Regions from separate parts of the Serratia sp. K1WW1 genome, predicted to be linked through region 2. Evidence: riboswitches for the same ligand, from Rfam matches in the RefSeq annotation. Region 2 holds a riboswitch; each other region holds the start of a gene.
What was found. Region 2 has a riboswitch for thiamine pyrophosphate ahead of thiC (phosphomethylpyrimidine synthase ThiC). Riboswitches for the same ligand answer to the same signal wherever they lie in the genome.
Positions count from the first base shown of each region.

Region 1: linked by a shared signal. The riboswitch ahead of thiB (thiamine ABC transporter substrate binding subunit) and the one ahead of thiC (phosphomethylpyrimidine synthase ThiC) in region 2 are both predicted to bind thiamine pyrophosphate.
Region 3: linked by a shared signal. The riboswitch ahead of thiM (hydroxyethylthiazole kinase) and the one ahead of thiC (phosphomethylpyrimidine synthase ThiC) in region 2 are both predicted to bind thiamine pyrophosphate.

Region 1 covers NZ_CM147697.1:5,077,311-5,084,289, reverse strand. The annotation lists gene thiQ (thiamine ABC transporter ATP-binding protein ThiQ) at 1-668, opposite strand, end outside; gene thiP (thiamine/thiamine pyrophosphate ABC transporter permease ThiP) at 655-2,262, opposite strand; gene thiB (thiamine ABC transporter substrate binding subunit) at 2,238-3,224, opposite strand; TPP riboswitch at 3,401-3,518, opposite strand; gene sgrR (HTH-type transcriptional regulator SgrR) at 3,556-5,217, opposite strand; gene sgrT (glucose uptake inhibitor SgrT) at 5,310-5,483, shown strand; gene ACX9GU_RS22965 (MFS transporter) at 5,631-6,818, shown strand; gene ACX9GU_RS22960 (DASS family sodium-coupled anion symporter) at 6,962-6,979, shown strand, end outside.
Region 2 covers NZ_CM147697.1:496,484-503,462, reverse strand. The annotation lists gene ACX9GU_RS02325 (YjaG family protein) at 1-112, opposite strand, end outside; gene nfi (deoxyribonuclease V) at 164-847, opposite strand; gene hemE (uroporphyrinogen decarboxylase) at 864-1,928, opposite strand; gene nudC (NAD(+) diphosphatase) at 1,966-2,733, opposite strand; gene rsd (sigma D regulator) at 2,838-3,350, shown strand; TPP riboswitch at 3,389-3,511, shown strand; gene thiC (phosphomethylpyrimidine synthase ThiC) at 3,629-5,572, shown strand; gene thiE (thiamine phosphate synthase) at 5,565-6,218, shown strand; gene ACX9GU_RS02290 (HesA/MoeB/ThiF family protein) at 6,208-6,957, shown strand; gene thiS (sulfur carrier protein ThiS) at 6,954-6,979, shown strand, end outside.
Region 3 covers NZ_CM147697.1:1,552,386-1,559,364, reverse strand. The annotation lists gene srlR (glucitol operon DNA-binding transcriptional repressor SrlR) at 1-512, shown strand, start outside; gene gutQ (arabinose-5-phosphate isomerase GutQ) at 505-1,476, shown strand; gene ACX9GU_RS07120 (inhibitor of vertebrate lysozyme family protein) at 1,547-2,005, opposite strand; gene ACX9GU_RS07115 (Fic family protein) at 2,090-3,115, opposite strand; gene thiD (bifunctional hydroxymethylpyrimidine kinase/phosphomethylpyrimidine kinase) at 3,243-4,043, opposite strand; gene thiM (hydroxyethylthiazole kinase) at 4,040-4,834, opposite strand; TPP riboswitch at 4,871-4,962, opposite strand; gene rluF (23S rRNA pseudouridine(2604) synthase RluF) at 5,074-5,835, shown strand; gene ACX9GU_RS07095 (lipoprotein) at 5,917-6,231, opposite strand; gene ACX9GU_RS07090 (phosphoethanolamine transferase) at 6,730-6,979, shown strand, end outside.

The sequences.
Region 1 (6,979 bases), 1.4 Mb from region 2:
GGTGCGCTGCCGCTTACCAATGCCTGCGTCGGGCCGTCGTAATAAATCCGCCCATCCACGACCAGCAAGGTACGCGGCGCGATGCGGGCAGCATCCTCAAGATTGTGTGAAACCATCAGCAGCGTGAGTTGGCGCTGGTCGCAGACGTTTTGCAGCAGTTGCAGCATCTCACTGCGCAGTGCCGGATCGAGTGCAGAGAAAGGCTCGTCGAGCAGCAGGATCGGCTGCTGGCGGATCAGGCAACGCGCCAAGGCTGCCCGCTGCCGCTGCCCGCCGGAAAGCTGTGACGGCAGGCGTTGCAGATGTTCTTCCAGCCCGACTTGCTGGGCAATCTGAGCCAACTGCTCCTGCTGTGCGGCGGTCAATCTCAGGCCAGGATCCAGGCCCAGGCCGATGTTTTGCCTGACCGTCAGGTGGGCAAACAGGTTGTTTTCCTGAAACAGCATCGACACCGGGCGTTTGGCAGGTGGCGAAGTGGTATGATCGCTCCCGTTGAGCCACAGCTTGCCGCTGGCCGCTGGCAGAAAACCGGCGATCAGGCTGAGCAAGGTACTTTTGCCTGCGCCGCTAGGGCCCAGTACCGCGACGTGTTCTCCCGGCTGAATGCGCAGGTCAAAACGCATCGGCAGGTGTTCGTACAGATAGGTCAGTTTTTCAAGCGTCAGCATGGCGGCCCGGTAAACGTTCAATCAGGGTAAACAGCAGGAAACAGAGCAACAGCAGCAGCAGGGCGGTCACGGCCCCATCGTTGCTGCGATATGCGCCAATCTGCTGATAGAGATAAAAAGGCAGGGTACGGAACTGCTCGTTGCCGAACAGTGCTACCACGCCGAAATCGCCAATCGACAGCACACAGGCAAAGGCCAAAGCCTGCGCTAGCGGGCGTTGCAACGCTTTCAGCTCGATCCAGCGCAGCCGCTGCCAGCCGTGGATATCCAGCGACAAGCATAGCGGATTATAACGCTCGGCCAGATCGCGCATCGGGTTTTCCAGCACTTTCAGCGCGTAGGGCACCGCCATCAACGCATTGGTGAGGATCACCAGCGCATACGGCGACTGCGGCAGCCCAGTGGTATCGCTCAGCAACAGGAAGAAACCGGTAGCCAGCACAATGCCTGGCATCGCCAGGATCACCATGCCGCTCAGTTCCAGCGTTTGGCCCCAGGCGGCCCGTTGCCGCAGTTTCAGTTCACGGCTGCTCCATAGCAGCATCATGGTCAATACTACACATAAAATACCCGCCCCAAGTGCGATACGCAGTGAGGTGAACAGGGCCTGCCAGAGAATTGGCTGTTGCAGCACGGTGATCAGCGTTTGGTTGGCACCGTCGATGATCACCGCCAGCAACGGAGGCAACAGCAACAATAGCGCTGCGGCAATCAATAGCGTATCGCTAATGCGCCGCCCCAGGCTGTCCTGCGGATCGCGCCAGCGCTGGGCGTGGGTATGGCCAACCGGCAGAGCCTGGCTCAAACGCTGGCTGAGCACCACCAGCCCCAGGCAGCAAGCCAGTTGGATCAGCGCCAGCAGCGCAGCGCGGCTGAGATCGTAGTCGTAACTCAAGGCCTGATAGATCGCCAGCTCTATGGTGGTGGCCTGCGGCCCGCCACCCAACGACAGCACGGTTGCAAAACTGGCAAAACACAGCATAAACACCAGTGCACCGCTGGGTAAGATCTGGCGGCGTAAAGCAGGCCATTCCACAAAGCGGAACTGCTGCCAGCCGTTCATCCCCAGCTGTGCGGCCAGTTGTCGCTGCTCGGTGGGAATGTTCTCCAGCGCCTGTAGCAGCAGGCGGGTGGCCAGTGGCATATTAAAGAACAGATGCGCCAGCAGAATACCTTGCAGGCCATAAGGCGAAAAACCGTAGTTCACGCCCAGCCAACCACACAGCGTTGCCAGCCAGCCTTGCCTGCCGTAGACGCTCAGCATGCCAAACACCGCCACCAGCACCGGCAGCACCAGCGTCATGGCGCACAGGCGCAGCAGCAGGTTGCGGCCAGGGAAGCGCCGCCGGTACAGCGCCCGGGCCAGCCAGATGGCAGGCACTACCGAGATCACGGCAGAGAGTAGCGCCTGCCAAAAGGTAAAGCGCACCACATGCCAGAGGTAGCTGTCTTGCCACAGGTTACGCCAATCGCTTTCTGGCGCATGACGCCACAGCGAGCCCATGGCCGCCAACGCGATCAGCAGGATCAGACCGGCGGCCATCAGCCCCGGCCATAACCAGTGGGGGATCAGTGGCTGACGGCGGTTTGCCATGCTCGGATCCAGTTACCACGCTGTTGTGCCACTTCCTCGGCGCTGAATTGTAATGCCGTTTGCGGCACGGTCATCTGTTCGAAACCGGCGGGCAGTTCCGTCTTGATCACCGGGTACATCCAGTTGCCGGTAGGAATGGTGTTCTGGAAGGCCGGGGAGACCATAAACTGCATGAAGCGCTCGGCCAGCTCTGGCTGTTTGCTGGCCTTTAGCTTGCCAGCGACTTCGATTTGCAGGTAGTGGCCTTCACTGAAGCTGGCCGCCGCATAGAGGTCTTTTTTCTCTTCGATCAGATGGTAGGCGGGGGAGGTGGTGTAGCTCAGTACCATGTCGCCTTCCCCTTTCAGGAACAGGCCGTAGGCTTCACTCCAGCCTTTGGTCACGGTGACGGTTTTCTTCGCCAACTGTTGCCAGGCGAGCGGTGCTTCGTCGCCATACACTTTCTGCATCCAGAGCAGCAGGCCAAGGCCAGGTGTGCTGGTGCGCGGATCCTGATAGATGATCTTGAGAGGACGATCGCTGCTCACCAACTCTTTCAGGCTGGTCGGCGGGTTCTTCAGCTTGTCTTTGTTGTAGACGAAAGCAAAGTAGCCATAGTCGTAGGGAACGAAGGTCTGGTTGTGCCAGCCACCGGGAACCGTGAGCTTGCTAGTATCGACTTGGCTGGCGGTGAACAGATCGGTTTGCTGCGCGGCTTGCAGCAGGTTGTTGTCCAGACCCAAAACCACGTCGGCGGCGCTGTTCTTGCCTTCCATTCTCAGGCGGTTGAGTAACGAAACGCCGTCTTCCAGCGCCACGAATTTCAATTCGCAGTCACATTCGGCCTCAAAGGCTTTTTTTACCGCCGGGCCTGGGCCCCAGTCGGCAGCGAAAGAGTCGTAGGTGTAGACCGTCAGCGTTGGCTTGGCCAGGACCGGCATCGCCGCTAGCAGTAATAAACAGGGCAGGTATTTTTTGACCACTTTGCACTCCTAATAATAAAGGGGCAAAGGTATCTGAGGGCGTTCCCCATCATCTTTCAAGCCGCAGCGTTGTTGACTGCACGCCCTTACCCCAGTCACTTATCAATATAAGCTCCTGGGGATAAGGGCGCTTGCCGCCTAGCTGCGACTTGAAATCTATTGGGGATAAGCAACAAAGCAGCGCCATGCTCAAATCCCTCCGCCGGTATTGACCGGATCAGGTTCGACGGGTGTGCTCTCAGCGGAAAACCGTTGGCCAAAATTGGCGGGTTCTCCGCACCCCGTTGAGTCGGCGCTATTGTAGAGGCTTAGCGGCGTGGGTGAAAGGCGATTATGCTTCCGGCGGCGCAAACCAGGCAGATTTAAAATCGAACCAGCCGAGGGTGTTCATCCGTACCCCACGCATGCTGCGTTGACCATGCAGTTGCAGCCAGTGGTGGAATAACGGATGCAACTGATGGCTGCTGACCAGGCGCTGGCAAAACTCGGCCATGGACAGGCGATTTTCCCGCCACTGGGCGGCATCCTGCGCGATATCCTCCGTCAGACAATGTTGGATCAACGGTAGTTCGTACAGCGTGGCAAACAGCGAAAACTCCAGCGGCAGGGTGAAGTTGGCGCTGCCTAACCACAGATCGCTTTGCGCCTTGCCCTTATGCCAGGCTTCATAATCCACGACCTGCACATTGAGCTTGATGCCCTGCTCGGCCAGCAGAGAGGCGATGGCCTGCTTGATGGCGTGGAACTCGGAGTGTTCGCTGTAGAAGGTCAGGGTCAATTCGGTTAAGCCCACAGGCTTGGGTTGCTGCCCTAGGACGCGGTTATGCAACCAGCGCGGGAGAATGCCATAGGCCGGAGCCCAGTAACGCTGGTAGAGCGGCCCGGCGTGGCTCAGCAGCGCGATTGGGTTGATCAGTTCGCTTAGCCAACTGCGGATTTCCGGATCGGCCGCCAGTGCCGAACGCTGGTCGAACAGCAGAAAATAACAGCCTTCTTCGAGGCGACTTTCCAGCTCGTTCCTTCCGGTATCATCCCCCTGCAACTGGACGCCGGAGTGTGCCAGCTCTTCGGTGATTTCGGGTAATACCCAAATGTTGACCTCATCGATCAGGGCACGATAGCCAAAGTAGTCGTCAAAGGCATGAATTTTCATCTGGCTTTGGTTGTTGTGTATCACGCGATAGGGGCCGGTGCCGATCGGGTGGCGGGCAAAATCCGGCAGGCTCTGCCATTCGCGCGGCAGGATCATGGCATGTACGCTGCTCAGCAGCCAGGGCAGCCAGTAGTCCGGCGTGTGCAGATGTACATCGATGACATAAGGCGTAGGCGAGTCGATCCTGTCGATATGTGAAAATAGCGGCTGTGGGATCAGGCGGTTGAGCGAATGGATCACGTCTTCCATTTCCAGCTCACGGCCATGGTGAAAATGGATCGCCGGGCGTAGATAAAAGCGCCAGTGCAAAGGGGTGATCGTTTGCCAATGATGTGAAAGATCGGGATCCAGTTCCCCGTTTTCCTCATTTACCCGCGTCAGGCCGTTGAAAATCTGTCTTGCCAGGTGGGTTTCTGAACGACGCAGCGCCGAACCGGGCAACAGGTTGTAAAGCTGACGATAGTAGAGCACGCGCAGGATATGTTTCCCCTGGCGGAAGCTGCGCCCCAGTTGGGAAAGCAGCATTTGGCGTACTACGTCTTTATCGCCCACCAGTTGGACCAGTTGGTCGATGCGATCCTGTTCCAGCAGTTCCTCGGCGCGTTGTTGTTGCAGTGCCAATCCGGTGTAGTGAAAGCTGAGTTGCGAACGTTTACCCCGGCCGGATTCGGCCTGCCAGGTCAGCCAGCCCTCGTGCTGCATGGCTCCCAGAAGCGAGCGAACATGGCGGCGGGAACAACTGAGTACCTCAGCCAGCTCTTGCAGCGTGGTTTCGGTGGTTTGGCCATGGCAGCGTTGCCACAGGCGGATGAACTGTTGTTGCAGGCGTGAGGTGGACATAAAAGAGGAACTCTCTGGCATCAAGTCGTCAATTTATCTTTCCCTATATTACTCCGATAATGAGGGCAGTTGAATCAGCGGAGGGATAACAAATGACGGTTCTGTTAACTAAACAGTTTTATCAGCGTTATTTCACCGCGATCCGCCGCCAGCAGGCCGATTGGCTGCAGGTGGTACCTGAACAGGCGCGGCTGGAGATGCTGGCCCACTTGACCCAGTGGGACATCGCCACGCTAAGCGACAAGCAATACCGTGAGCGTATCTGACGTTCACCGCAAAAGTGTTTCTGAGTAATGGTGCTTTTCACCAGCCAGTGGGGTAACCCACTGGCATTTTTATCTGCCGTCTTTACTTCCTTCGGCAATTTTCCTTCTGTAGCATAGCCTTCTTTATTTCTGGATAGGGATATCGCCATGAGTTTCAGACGCTGGTTGCCGCGCCGTTTTAATCCCGTTTTTGCCGCCTTCCTGCTGATAGCCTTCCTTACCGGCATTGCCGGAGCGCTGCAAGCCCCCACGCTAAGCCTGTTTCTGACCACCGAGGTAAAGGTGCGCCCGCTATGGGTAGGCATGTTCTATACCGTGAATGCCATCGCCGGGATCATCGTCAGCTTTCTGTTGGCCAAGCGTTCGGATACCCGTGGCGATCGGCGCAAGCTGATCCTGGTGTGCTGTGCCATGGCGCTGGCCAATAGCCTGTTGTTTGCGTTCAACCGTGATTATCTGACGTTGATCACCGTAGGCGTGCTGCTGGCCGCGATTGCCAATACCGCCATGCCGCAGATTTTTGCCCTGGCGCGTGAGTATGCGGACAGCTCGGCACGTGAAGTGGTGATGTTCAGTTCGGTGATGCGTGCTCAGCTTTCACTGGCTTGGGTGATCGGCCCGCCGCTGTCATTTATGTTGGCACTGAACTACGGTTTTACCTGGATGTTTATGATTGCGGCGCTGATTTTTGCCATCAGCGTGCTGCTGGTGTGGCTGATATTGCCTTCGGTGCCCCGTGCCAACGTTGAGATCAGCGTAGATTCTCCGCCTATTGCACCAATCAGCGCCTGGCGCGATCCCGATGTGCGCCTGCTGTTTGTGGCTTCGATGCTGATGTGGACCTGCAACACCATGTATATCATCGACATGCCGCTGTACATCACTGCCGATCTGGGCTTGCCAGAACGGCTGGCTGGTTGGCTGATGGGCACCGCCGCCGGGCTGGAAATCCCCGCTATGCTGCTGGCGGGTTATTACGTCAAACGCTTTGGCAAACGCAATATGATGCTATTTGCGGTGGCGGCAGGCGTGCTGTTTTATGCCGGGCTGGTGCTGTTCAAGTTCCAGTCGGCCCTGATGGTATTGCAGCTGTTCAACGCGGTGTTTATCGGCATTATTGCCGGGATCGGCATGTTGTATTTTCAGGATCTGATGCCGGGGCGGCCCGGTGCCGCGACCACCATGTTTACCAACAGCATTTCGACCGGGGTGATCCTGGCCGGTGTACTGCAAGGCGCGCTGGTGGAAAACTTTGGTCACTATGCGGTTTACTACCTGATTACTCTGCTGGCCATCCTGGCGCTGTGGATGTGTGCCAAAGTTCGTGAAGTGTGAACTGTAACATCCTGTAAGTTGATACATGTCATTGAGAAAACCGCTTCATTCTCACTAAGATAAACGGACTCAGAGCGTGAGCTTCGCGCTCTTATCCATCTTGCTGTCGAGATGCCGATCCCGTTGATAAAAGTGGGTATGTTATGGATAAACTAACACCG
Region 2 (6,979 bases):
GGCAGAACATCTGGTAATTCGGGTACATACGCTCGCACAGGCAGGCCATAAAGGTCAAATGCTGCCAGCTTTCCAGCTTTTCCAAGCGTAAATGAATCGGGTTACGTAGCATTGTCTACTCTCTTACTCATTATCTGCCGCGCAGTGTACCCGAAATCGCTCATTACGACACCTCTGGATGCTGCTGTAACCAGCGTACAAAGGCCGGGCGGCGTGAAGCAATGGCATCGGCCCAACGCGTGGGCTCCGGCAAGCGGTAGCCTGCCATGCAGCGTTGCACCCAGGCCAAGGCGCTGTCGGTGCTTACGCGATGGCCCGTAGCGATAAATAACGGATTACAGCGCTCTTTGCTGCGCCATACCCATCCCAGCTGTTCGCCCTTGTCCTCCAGCGCGGCCAGCGAGCCAACGGTAGCGTCCAGCGGGGAAAATTTACCACATAAACGCTTCTTGGCCACGCCAATGGTCGGCACATTGACCAACAGGCCAAAGTGGCTGGCAACCCCCAGGCGTCGTGGATGGGAAATGCCATGGCCATCGACAAAGATCAGGTCGGGTTTCTGTTGCAGTTGCTCCCAGGCGGCGATCAGCGCAGGGTACTCGCGAAACGAAAGAAATCCGGGGATATAGGGCATGGTGGTGCTGATACGGGCGATCTGATACTCCACCAGCTCGAGTGAAGGATAGCGCAGGATAGCAATGGCGGCGCGTGTTACCGCGCCTTCTTGTTCAAAACCGACGTCCGCACCGGCGATAAACGCCGGTGGGTCTTGCAGAAAATCATCGTGACGAATGACTTCCCCGGCGCGCCGTAGCTGTTCGGCGCGCAGAGCCTGAGTATCGATCACAGCGTCTCCTTGCGGTTTAGCGGTGGTATTTGGCCGACAGCGCATGCACCGCTTCAACGAAGGCCCCGGCATGTTCCGGTGGCACATCTTGATGAATACCGTGGCCAAGGTTGAAGACATGGCCTTCGCCCTGACCAAAACCGGCCAGAATGGTCTCCACTTCCTGTGCGATGCGTTCCGGTGCGGCATACAGCATGGAAGGATCCATATTCCCCTGCAGCGCGACTTTATCGCCCACACGGCGGCGCGCATCGGCAATATCGGTGGTCCAATCCAGGCCCAGCGCATCGCAACCGGTGGCCACCATTGCTTCCAGCCACTGGCCGCCGCCTTTGGTGAACAACGTCACCGGCACGCGGCGCCCGTCATTTTCACGCAGCAGGCCATCAACGATTTTATGCATATAGTGCAGTGAGAATTCGCGATAATCACGGCCCGTCAGCACGCCGCCCCAGGTATCGAATACCATTACGGACTGCGCCCCGGCCTTGATCTGGGCATTGAGATACAGGATCACGCTGTCCGCCAGCTTATCCAGCAGCAAATGCAGCGTCTGCGGCTCGGCGTACATCATTTTCTTCAGCTTGGTGAATGCCTTGCTGCTGCCGCCTTCGACCATATAGGTCGCCAACGTCCACGGGCTGCCGGAGAAACCGATCAGTGGCACTTCACCCTTCAATTCACGGCGGATGGTGCGCACCGCGTTCATGACATAGCCCAGCTCGTCTTCCGGATCGAATGCAGGCAGCTTCTCTACGTCGGCACGGCAGGTGATTGGCGAAGAAAAACGCGGGCCTTCCCCGGTTTCGAAATAGAGCCCAAGCCCCATGGCATCGGGAATGGTGAGAATGTCGGAGAACAGGATGGCGGCGTCCAGCGCATAACGGCGCAGGGGCTGTAATGTCACCTCACAGGCCAGTTCGGCATTTTTGCACAGCGACATGAAATCCCCGGCCTGAGCACGGGTGGCTTTGTACTCTGGCAAATAACGACCGGCCTGGCGCATCATCCATACAGGGGTGAGATCCACCGGCTGACGCAGCAGCGCGCGCAGGTAGCGATCGTTCTTCAACTCATTCATTTCTTGGGCTCCCTTGATTATCTGCCGCCATTGTACATTATTCTGCCCGACACAGCGCCACGGTGTCCTCGATCAGGCGGCGCGCCACGGTACCAGGCGGTGGCAGCAGCGGCAGTTGGTCATAGCGATACCAGCCCGCATTGAGCAACTCTTTCGGATCGTGGCGCAGTTCACCGCCCTGATACTCGGCCATAAACGCCATCATCAGCGAATGAGGGAACGGCCAGGGTTGCGAAGTCACGTAACGCAGGTTGGTAATGGCGATATTACTTTCTTCCATCACCTCGCGCGCCACGGCCTGCTCCAGGGTTTCCCCCACCTCCACAAACCCCGCCAGCACGGTATGGATCCCCCCACGGTGGCGCACATGCTGTGCCAGCAGGATCTCATCATTGCGGCGAATAGCGACAATGACGCAAGGGGCAATCTGCGGGTAATAACGTTCGCGACAGTTGTCGCACAGACAAGCGCTTTCGGTGCGGCTAAGGTGCATCTCATGGCCGCAGTAGCCGCAGAACTGGTGTGAGCGATAAAAGTCGGCCAGTTGTACGCCGCGCCCGGCCAGTTGGAACAGGCCACGGTCGAGGCTAAGCAGTTGCCGCACCGATCCCATCTCTTTGGCCATAGGTTGACGCACCAGCCAAACCGGTGCCCCCTCCCATTCGCCAATTTGACGAGCCGGTCGGCCTTGCAAGGAAAATAGTGCGGCAGAACCAAACGGTAATTCACCATTTGGTAACCAAATTTTGCTTTCATGGCTGACGATCCACCAGCCATTTTCGTTACCCGTTAATGCAAGTTCCATATGTTGTTGCACAACCTCTGCTTCACTGGCAATCTAGGAATGGTCTTTGTTACATTTTATTAACTTACTTTTTCTTTCTCTTTCTCTTACACACGGAGTCAACCATGCTCAACCGATTGGAAAGCCTGACTCAGCGCGTTGGTGGCAGTAACGAATTAGTCGATCAATGGTTGCAGGCACGCAAGCAGCTACTGGTTGCCTACTGCAGTTTAGTCGGCATTAAACCCAACAAAGAAAAGCATACGCCGCTCAATGAAAAAGCGCTGGAGAACTTTTGCCATAATCTGGTGGATTATCTCTCTGCCGGGCATTTTCACATTTATGACAAAATTATCAAACAAGTGGAAGGCTCCGCCAGCCCCAAGATGGCGCTAGCCACCAAGTTCTACCCCAAATTACAGGCCAATACCGAAGCCGTGATGGCGTTCCACGACCGCTACACCGAAGTCGATATCGATGACGTTTGTGAAGAACTCAATCAGGCGCTGTCAGATATCGGCGAAGCCCTGGCATCACGTTTCGCCTTGGAAGATCAGTTGATCCAGTTGGCGGCAGAAACCTGGCAGCAGGGCCAACCGGGCTCCAGCAATACTGAATCGCTATCACACCCTGCCTGATTCGGGGGTTGTAGTTTTTGTTGACCCTCTTATACTGAGGGCTCTTGTCGGAGTGCCTAGCGCTGATTTTTCATTAAATTGGCCAGGCTGAGACCGTTAATTCGGGATCCGCGGAACCTGATCGGGTTAATACCCGCGAAGGGAACAAGAGTAATCTATCGCCATAGGCAAGATGCTCCCGTCAGGGGCTGTGCCTGCCTTACCGGCTACCATCATTACTCCCTCCGAGCTCCAGACAAGCAATTTTCCACACATCACTACACTGATAGGAATTTGCTATGTCTACCGTGAACCAACCTCGTGCCCGTAAACAACAGCGTGACCAAGCGCAAGATTTTATCGACTCTCTGCAAGGCGTTACCTTCCCCAACTCACAGCGGATCTATCTCGCGGGTTCGCGTAGCGATATCCAGGTACCGATGCGTGAGATCCAGCTCAGCCCAACGCTGATTGGCGGCAACAAAGACCAGCCCCAATATGAACAGAACGAAGCCATTCCGGTGTATGACACCGCAGGGCCGTATGGCGATCCGCAGGCGGTACTCGACGTACATCGTGGCTTGGCCAAAGTACGAGCGAGCTGGATCGCCGAACGTGCCGATACCGAAGCGTTAAGCGGCGTCAGTTCCGGCTTCACCCAACAACGACTGGCGGATGTTGGGTTAGACCATCTGCGCTTTGAGCACCTGCCGCTGCCCCGCAAAGCCCTGCCGGGTAAATGCGTTACACAGTTGCATTACGCTCGCGCCGGTATTGTCACCCCAGAAATGGAATTTATCGCCATTCGCGAAAATATGGGCCGTGAGCGCATTCGTGGTGAAGTGCTGCGCCACCAGCATCCCGGCCAGAGCTGGGGCGCTAATCTACCGGAAAACATCACACCGGAATTTGTGCGCCAGGAAGTGGCCGCTGGCCGCGCCATTATCCCCGCCAACATCAACCACCCGGAATCCGAGCCGATGATTATTGGCCGTAATTTCCTGGTGAAGGTGAATGCCAATATCGGCAACTCGGCGGTTACCTCTTCGATCGAAGAGGAAGTCGAGAAGTTAGTGTGGTCAACCCGCTGGGGCGCTGACACCGTGATGGATCTCTCCACTGGCCGCTATATCCACGAAACCCGCGAATGGATCCTGCGTAACAGCCCGGTGCCGATTGGTACGGTACCGATCTATCAGGCGCTGGAGAAAGTGAACGGCGTGGCGGAGAACCTGACCTGGGAAATGTTCCGCGATACCCTGCTGGAACAGGCCGAGCAAGGCGTCGATTACTTCACCATTCACGCCGGAGTGTTGCTGCGCTATGTGCCAATGACAGCCAAACGCCTGACCGGCATTGTCTCGCGTGGCGGCTCGATCATGGCGAAGTGGTGCCTGTCGCATCATCAGGAAAACTTCCTCTATCAGCACTTCCGCGAGATCTGCGAAATTTGCGCCGCTTACGATGTCTCGCTGTCACTCGGTGACGGCCTGCGCCCGGGCTCGATCCAGGATGCCAATGACGAAGCGCAATTTGCCGAGCTGCATACGCTGGGTGAACTGACCAAGATTGCCTGGGAATATGACGTGCAGGTGATGATCGAAGGCCCAGGCCACGTGCCAATGCAGATGATCCGCCGCAACATGACCGAGGAGCTGGAACATTGCCATGAAGCACCGTTCTACACGCTGGGGCCATTGACCACCGATATCGCACCGGGTTACGACCATTTCACCTCCGGGATCGGCGCGGCAATGATCGGCTGGTTCGGCTGCGCGATGCTTTGCTACGTGACGCCGAAGGAACATCTGGGGCTGCCTAACAAGGAAGACGTGAAACAAGGGCTGATCACCTACAAGATCGCCGCTCACGCCGCCGACTTGGCGAAAGGCCATCCGGGCGCACAAATCCGCGATAACGCCATGTCCAAAGCGCGCTTTGAATTCCGTTGGGAAGATCAGTTCAACCTGGCGTTGGATCCACAAACCGCCCGCGCCTATCACGACGAAACTCTGCCGCAAGAATCCGGCAAGATCGCCCACTTCTGTTCCATGTGTGGGCCGAAGTTCTGCTCAATGAAAATCTCCCAAGAGGTGCGTGACTATGCCGCCGCACAGGAAGCCGCCAAACCGATTGAGGTGCAACTGACCGGGATGGAGAAAATGTCGGCTGAATTCCGCTCACGTGGCAGCGAGCTGTACCACAGCGCGGCCAATTTGCAGGAGGAGATAAATAATGACTAACCTCACCTCTCACTTCCCTGCAACACCGCACAGGCTGGGTTTATACCCGGTTGTCGGCAGCGTTGAATGGATCGCCCGCCTGCTGGAGGCAGGCGTTACCACTATCCAACTACGCATCAAAGATCTGCCAGACGAGCAAGTGGAGGCGGACATCGCCGCCGCCATCGCCCTTGGCAAGCGCTATCAGGCCCGGCTGTTTATCAATGATTATTGGCGGTTGGCGATTAAGCATGATGCCTACGGCGTCCACCTGGGGCAGGAAGATTTGGACACCACCGATCTGGCAGCTATCCATCGTGCAGGATTGCGCTTGGGCGTTTCCACCCATGACGATGCCGAGCTGGCCCGGGCGATCGCCGTCAAACCTTCCTATATCGCACTGGGACATATCTTCCCAACGCAAACCAAGGATATGCCCTCTGCACCGCAAGGCTTGGCCGAGTTGCAACGCCACATCGCCGGATTACAACAGTATCCAACAGTAGCCATTGGCGGGATCAGCATCGAGCGCGTCCCCGCCGTGCTGGCTTGCGGCGTTGGCAGTGTGGCGGTGGTCAGTGCCATCACCCAGGCACCAGACTGGCGCGCCGCTACGGCAACGCTGCTGCAACTGATTGAAGGCAAGGAGTCGCGCGATGCTCAATGACCAGGAGTTCTTGCGCTACAGCCGGCAGCTACTGCTGGAAGATGTCGGCCCCGAGGGGCAGGAAAAGCTGAAACAAGCCACGGTGCTGATCGTCGGGTTGGGGGGATTAGGCTCTCCGGCGGCGTTATATCTCGCTGCCGCTGGCGTTGGTACCTTGCTGTTGGCCGATGATGACCAGCTACACCTCACCAATCTGCAACGGCAAATTCTGTACCGCACTGGTGATATCGCCGCCAACAAGGCTCAGTTGGCAAAGCACCACTTGCAAGCACTGAACCCTCTGGTGGAGTCGATCGCGCTGGAGCAACGTCTGCAAGGGGCTTCGCTGAGCGATGCGGTCGCCCGTGCCGATCTGGTGCTCGATTGCAGCGACAACATGGCCACCCGTCATGCGGTGAATGCCGCCTGCATCCAAGCCAGCGTGCCGTTGATCAGCGGCAGCGCGGTAGGGTTCAGCGGCCAGTTGCTGGTTATCGAGCCGCCGTATGCCCACGGCTGCTATGCCTGCCTCTACCCGGAACAAACCGAACCGCAGCGCAACTGCCGCACGGCGGGCGTGCTCGGCCCGGTCGTCGGTGTGATCGGAACGCTGCAGGCGCTGGAAGCGATAAAAATGCTGGCTGGGCTGCCCTCCTCCCTTAGCGGCAAGCTGCGCCTGTTCGACGGCAAGCAGCAAAGCTGGAGCACTCTGCAACTGAGCAAAGCCAGCACCTGCCCCCTCTGCGGAGAACCAGCATGAAGATCACCCTCAACGATCAACC
Region 3 (6,979 bases), 1.1 Mb from region 2:
TCGACGATGGTGATTCGCTGATCTTTGACGCAGGCAGCACGGTATTGCAGATGGTGCCACATCTGGCGCAGTTCAATAACATCACCGTGATGACCAACAGCCTGACAATCGTTAACGCGCTGGTGGAACTGGATAACGATCAAACCATCCTGATGCCCGGCGGCACCTACCGTAAAAAATCCGCCTCCTTTCACGGCAGCCTGGCGGAGTCGGCATTTCAGCAGTTCAGCTTCGATAAGCTGTTTATTGGGGCCGACGGTGTCGACCTCAATGCGGGTGTCACCACCTTTAATGAGGTGCATAATGTCAGCAAGGCGATGTGTGAAGCCGCCAGCCGCATTGTGTTGCTGGTCGATTCCTCGAAGTTTGGCCGCAAAAGCCCCAACGTGGTGTGCGATCTGAGCGTCGTGGATACCCTGATCACCGATAACGGCATCAACCCGGATTACCTGGCTGCGCTACAGGCCAAAGGTATCAATATCATTCTGGTAGGAGACCCCCTTGATGAGTAACGCCACTGCCCTGCTCAACTTTGCCCGTGAAACGCTGGAAATTGAGCTGACCGAAGCGCAACGCCTGCTGACACGCCTGGATGACAATTTTGTCCACGCCTGTGAACTGCTGCTCAACTGCCGTGGCAAGGCGGTGATTTCCGGTATTGGTAAATCCGGCCATATCGGCAAGAAGATTGCCGCCTCGCTGGCCAGCACCGGCACCCCGTCGTTTTTCGTCCATCCGGCGGAAGCCTTGCATGGCGATTTGGGGATGATTGGCGCCGATGACGTGGTGATCTTTATCTCCTATTCAGGCCGCGCCAAAGAGCTGGATCTGATCCTGCCTCTGCTGGCAGAGAGTAAGATCCCAGTCATTGCCATGACCGGTGGCAAAGAGTCGCCACTGGCGCTGGGTGCAGCCTGTACGTTAGATATCAGCGTTGAACGTGAAGCCTGCCCGATGGGCCTGGCACCAACCTCCAGCGGAGTGACTACGCTGATGATGGGAGATGCGTTGGCGATGGCATTAATGCGCCAGCGCGGTTTTAATGCCGAGGATTTTGCCCGTTCCCATCCAGGTGGCAGCCTGGGTGCTCGCCTGCTAAATCGCGTCCATCACTTGATGCGTACCGGCGATCGCCTACCGATGGTGCAAGAAAGCGCCAACGTAATGGAAGCCATGCTGGAATTGAGCCGTACCGGGCTAGGTCTGGTAGCCGTATGTGATACACAGCAAAAAGTGGTCGGCGTGTTTACCGACGGTGACCTGCGCCGCTGGTTGGTAAAGGGCAATAGCCTCAATGATGGCCTCAGCCCGGCGATCACTCGCCCCGGCTACCGGTTGCCAGAACAGTGGCGTGCCGGGGAAGCCCTGGAAGCGCTGCACGAACAGCACATCAGCGCCGCTCCGGTGGTGGATATCGATGGCGTACTGGTAGGTGCAATCAACCTGCACGACCTGCATCAGGCCGGGATCGGCTGATATCACGTAGGGGCGTAGCATGCTACGCCTGCTTAACTACCTTGGCGGGTAGCTTTGCCCCTCAGCAGCGTTACTTCCAGTCTGGATTACCCTCAAACTGTTTCTTCAGCAACGCTTTCATCTGATCATCCGGTTTACCCAACCATTGATATTTGGCGTATTGCTTCGGATGGTCGATGGCCTGCGGCTTATTGGGCACTTCAACCCGCACTCCCCAAGCCTGGGACTTGTCTGCTTTAAAAGCCACAATCATAAAGTTATTGGCGCAGTCATGCGGCTTGCAGATGTTACCGATCTGGTAGCTTTGCCCTTGCCAGGCAACGGTTTCTGCAGGCGTGGAAGTGCCGATCCCTTTGCGCGCCCAACCCGGTAACTGTGCCTGGCCCTTCACCATATTTTTCCAACTGGTTTGGTAGCCCGGCTGCTGGATCAGATCTGAGGCAGTGATAATCTGTTCGGCAAAACTGCCGGTGCTAAATCCAAGCAGGGTCGCAAGCAGGGCTCCCAGCAACCTATTTTTTCCTATCATGGTCTTCTCCCTCGGTAAATCAAAAGCGTAGCTCCAAGTAGCTCAGACCACAATTAAACGGGAAAGTTGGCTCAGCGTTTTTCGTCAGACAACCTGCCAGTACCCTTTTTTGGTTGCCCCAACCCTAATTAGCCGCTTTCCTTCCTGGAGCACCTTGAGGCTTCGCTCAATGGTACGGCTGCTCATCGCCAATGTTTCCGCCAATTGGGCAATGGTGACGGAGGGATTGGCAGCGATAATGGCCAAGATGCGTTCAGTCGTTCGACTCAGCGGTAGTAAATTTTCTTCCGACATTTCTTCCGACATTTCTTCCGACATTTCTTCCGACATTGTGGCAGACTTCCCCTTCTGCTCGCCAATACCTTCGGCTAATGCCGCCACCAGTTTCTCCAGCATGAAATCAATAAATGCGGTGCAATCGCTAGCCCGAACACAGACTCCCAGGACTCGGTAATAGTCCTGCTGTTGATTATGGATCAGGGTTTCAACCGGTAGCCATGCCAGCTCTGAACGCCATTCACTGAGGATCAATGTTTGCCATAAACGCCCCATTCGCCCATTGCCATCGGCAAACGGGTGAATAAATTCGAATTCATAGTGAAAGATAGAGCTGGCGATCAGTGGATGAATATCGGTGTGCTTTAACCACGCCAACAGATCGCCAACCAAACGCGATAGTTGATTGGCAGGTGGCGCCATATGGATAAGTTGTTTATCTCGATATACCCCAACATTGCCGCTGCGTAGCTGCCCCGAAGCATCGACCAACCCTCCCATTAATAAGCCATGTGCCGCCAACAAATCCTCAAGCCGATGGCTTTGCCAGCTTGGCAATTTTTCATAGGTAAGGATGGCGTTACGGACTTCCTGAATATCTTTTGCCGGTGCCAACACCCGCTTACCTTCCATGATCGCAGTCACCTGCTCAGTAGACAGGCTATTATGCTCAATGGCCAATGAGGCCTGGATGGTGCGGATACGGTTCTCTTTGCGTAACAAAGGTGAAGATTGCCCAGCCTGTGCGGCCCAATGCCCCAATAGCTCACCCACCTCAATCACTCGATTCAGGATAGCTGGCGTAATGGTATAAGGTGGTTGATAACCAGCCATCTTGCTTCCCTTTATTATCACAAATCAATCAGCCTGAGCCGCATTGGGCCTGCTTCCCGATCATGGAGGGCTTGGTGGAAAATATCAAGCAACTGACCAACTAGCATCGGCTAGTGGAAAAGTTGGCTCACCACCATGCATGGAAATGGTGTACCGGCCCAATACCCTGCCCCACCTCCAGGCTGTCGGCCTGTTGTAAAGCCAGTTGCAGGTAGTTTTTTGCCGCTGCCACGGTATCGGCCCAGTTCTGGTGGCGCGGGCGCAGGGCAGCCAGTGCCGCAGATAAGGTGCAACCGGTGCCGTGCGTGTGCCTGGTCGCTATGCGCGGCGCACTAAAGCGCTGCCCAAAGCCGGGGGTAAATAGCCAATCAGGGCTTTCCTCTTCACTCAGGTGGCCCCCCTTCATCAACACCGCCTGACAGCCCATCGCTAACAACGCCTGGCCCTGCTCGCGCATTTGCGATTCGTTTTGCGCCGGAGCGCAGGCCAGCAAAGCCGCCGCCTCTGGCAAGTTCGGCGTGATAATGGAAACCAACGGCATTAGCTCACGGCGGATGGACTCCACCGCTTCCGGTGCCAACAGCGGGTCACCACTTTTAGCCAGCATCACCGTATCCAGCACCACATAAGGCAGCTTGTAATGGCGTAGACGCTCGGCCACTGCCCGCACGATATCGGCATTAGCCAACATGCCGATTTTAGCGCTGTCGATACGCACATCGCTGAGTACCGAATCCAGTTGGGCGGCCACAAATGCCGGTTCGATATGATATACCGACTGCACGCCACGGGTGTTCTGCGCCACCAGCGCGGTGATCACGCTGGTGCCATAGGCCCCCAATGCGGAGAAGGCTTTCAGATCGGCCTGAATACCGGCTCCGCCGCTAGGATCGGTGCCAGCGATGGTGAGAGCGTTAATCCGTTTCATAGCAGATCCTCCATCCGCAGTTGGTAGAGGGCATCCAGGAAGGCGGCAGTAAAGCTGCCAGGGCCAGAACACCGCGCCGTGGCCCTTTCACCACATAGCGCCATCACGCGGCAAGCGGTGGCAACGTTATCCAGCCGATCGCCCGGCAAACTGCAAAATGCTGCCACAACGGCCGAAAGCGCGCAGCCCGTCCCCACCACGCGCGTCATTAATACATCGCCACCCGTGACGGCCCAATCTCGCTCACCATCGGTGATGTAGTCTGTCTCACCGGTGACGGCCACAATGGCCCCGCAATTTCGAGCCAATACGCGTGCTGCGGGTAACGCCACCAGCGAGTCATCCTGGCTATCCATACCACGGGCGCTGGTCTGCAGGCCGCTCAAGGCAATGATTTCCGACGCGTTGCCACGGATCGCCGCAGGCCGCAGGGTGAGCAAGCGGCGGGCGAAGATTGCTCGGTATTCCAATCCCCCAACGGCAACCGGATCCAGTAACCAGGGCTTTTCAGCACGGTTGGCAGCCTCGATGGCGGCTAACATCGACTCTGCCCGCGATGCGTGCAGGGTGCCGATATTGATCAACAGCGCATCAGCCACGCGGCTGAACTGCGCGGCCTCTTCCGGTTCCACCACCATGGCTGGCGAAGCGCCAAGCGCCAGCAGCACGTTGGCCGTCAGCTCTTGCACCACTTCGTTGGTCAGGCAGTGGATCAATGGAGGTTGGCGTTTAAATTGGTTAAAACAAGCCGCGGCACGGGTGCCGGGTAACACATCAGGTCGAGTAAACATAGAGCTCCCAACCGGCGTTCAAGAAGGCGGGTACCGGTTGAGATACCGCGACATCCCTACGCTGGCATAATCCAGATCAGGTAATACGGGTAATTTCTCAGCCCCTAAGGGCACCCCGTGTCGACGTCTGCCATTATTGAGGCTGTAGCCAGTGAGGTCAATCATGCAATAGAGTCAAAAATAAAAAGGAGACGCCGTGCCCCCCAGGTAATGTATAGTTCGCGTTTAACGGGGAATCCATGCTTACTCACTCATCTATCCGCCTTAACAAATACATTAGCGACAGCGGCATGTGTTCTCGTCGCTCTGCCGACCGCCACATCAAGCAAGGCAACGTTTTCATCAACGACAAGTTAGCCTCCTTGGGCGCTCAGGTATTGGTCGGGGATGTGGTGACAGTTAACGGCCAGCCGATCGAACCGCGTGATGTGGACGATCTGGTGCTTATCGCACTGAATAAGCCTGTTGGCATCATCACCAGCATGGGGAAGCACGTGCGGGATAACATCGGTGATTTCGTTAGTCACAGCAGACGCGTCTTTCCCATTGGGCGCCTGGATAAAGACTCCCAGGGACTGATTTTCCTGACCAATGACGGCGAACTGGTCAATAAGATCCTCCGTGCTGGCAACAATCACCAAAAAGAGTATCTGGTGACCGTCAACAAACCGGTGACCGATGAGTTTATTCAGGGCATGAGTGCGGGCGTCCCCATCCTGGGCACGGTAACTCAAAAATGCCTAGTGGAGAAAGAAGCCCCGCAGGTGTTTCGCATCACCCTGGTGCAAGGGCTTAACCGCCAAATCCGCCGCATGTGCAAATATTTTGGTTATAAAGTCACCAAGCTTGAGCGCGAACGTATAATGAACATCGCTCTGCAAGGGTTGCCGATGGGCGAATGGCGGGATTTTACCGATGATGAACGGATCGAGCTATTCAAGCTGATTGAACACTCCTCTTCCGAGGATATCTCCGCCCCGAGGGTCGGCGGCCAAGCATAACCGCCTCATCATCATTCACTTGCGGGAAAGCACCAGGCACCACCCAGTTGTAATGCGGCGCACGTGGATCCCTGACGAAAATTATTTATGCGTAACAACCGGCGTACAGCTTGGTGCGCTCAGCGTTGGGGCCGACAGTAAAAGGCCCGGCATCATCATCGAAGAGCAGTCAAAAATTCGCCCTTTCTCAGTGGTAGCTCGGTAAGAAAGTTTCTGTCCACCCAAGGCATCCGGTTGGGCGCTATTCACATTGGTCACGGTAATCTCATCCGATGATGCCAGACCCAGCATTTTAGCGGTTTCTGCCTGCAATAGCGGTATTGCCTGATCGGTTTTCAATGTTGAACAGCCAGCCACCAATAGCGTAACCGTTAAAGCGATAAACGTTCTTTTCATAAATCATCCTTTAAAACCAAACAGAATCCTGATGGGTCTCTATGTTTTTCAGCGTATGAACTCCCGCGTAATATATTTCTCCGCCATAAATAAAGGAACCCTCCTAAGGTAGGGTATGCTCGCGCTATTTAGTGTGATGGGCGAGCAACTGCTCCTCTAGCAATCACTGATTGACCTGATACAAAATACACTGCGATACCCCGAAAAAGCGGCATACTGATAGCGATCCGTCCTCACTGAAGGGTCTGCATTTTTCTTGAAAATCCGCACCTTCCTGCTTCTACTTCTCATTCCGTTCGAAATTGCAATCAACCTCTCAAAACAGCCGATAATTATCAGTTGATCTTGTTTTCATTCGGCTCTATCTTCTCGCATCCGGGTACATGTTGCGGCTCGCTGGATGCGGTCTATCCCTCCTCCCCTTTCCGTATACCAAACGGATTTATGACTCTTTTCTTGTCAGAGTTACCACACGGCATTTGATAACTTTCGGTAAACATGAATTCAACGGTTAAAGATACCCTGGCAGCGCGTGACGTCACCCTAACCCCGTGGACAGGCTTTTACTTCCTGCAGTCGCTGCTGATCAACTTCGCCCTCGGCTACCCATTTAGTCTGCTGTATGCCGTGGCGTTCAGTTGTGTGCTACTGCTGCTGTGGCGTCTCAGCCCACGCTTGCAAAAGAGCGTGATCGGGCTGTGTAGCCTCATCGCCGCCATGTATTTTCCATTTTCTCAGGCCTATGGCT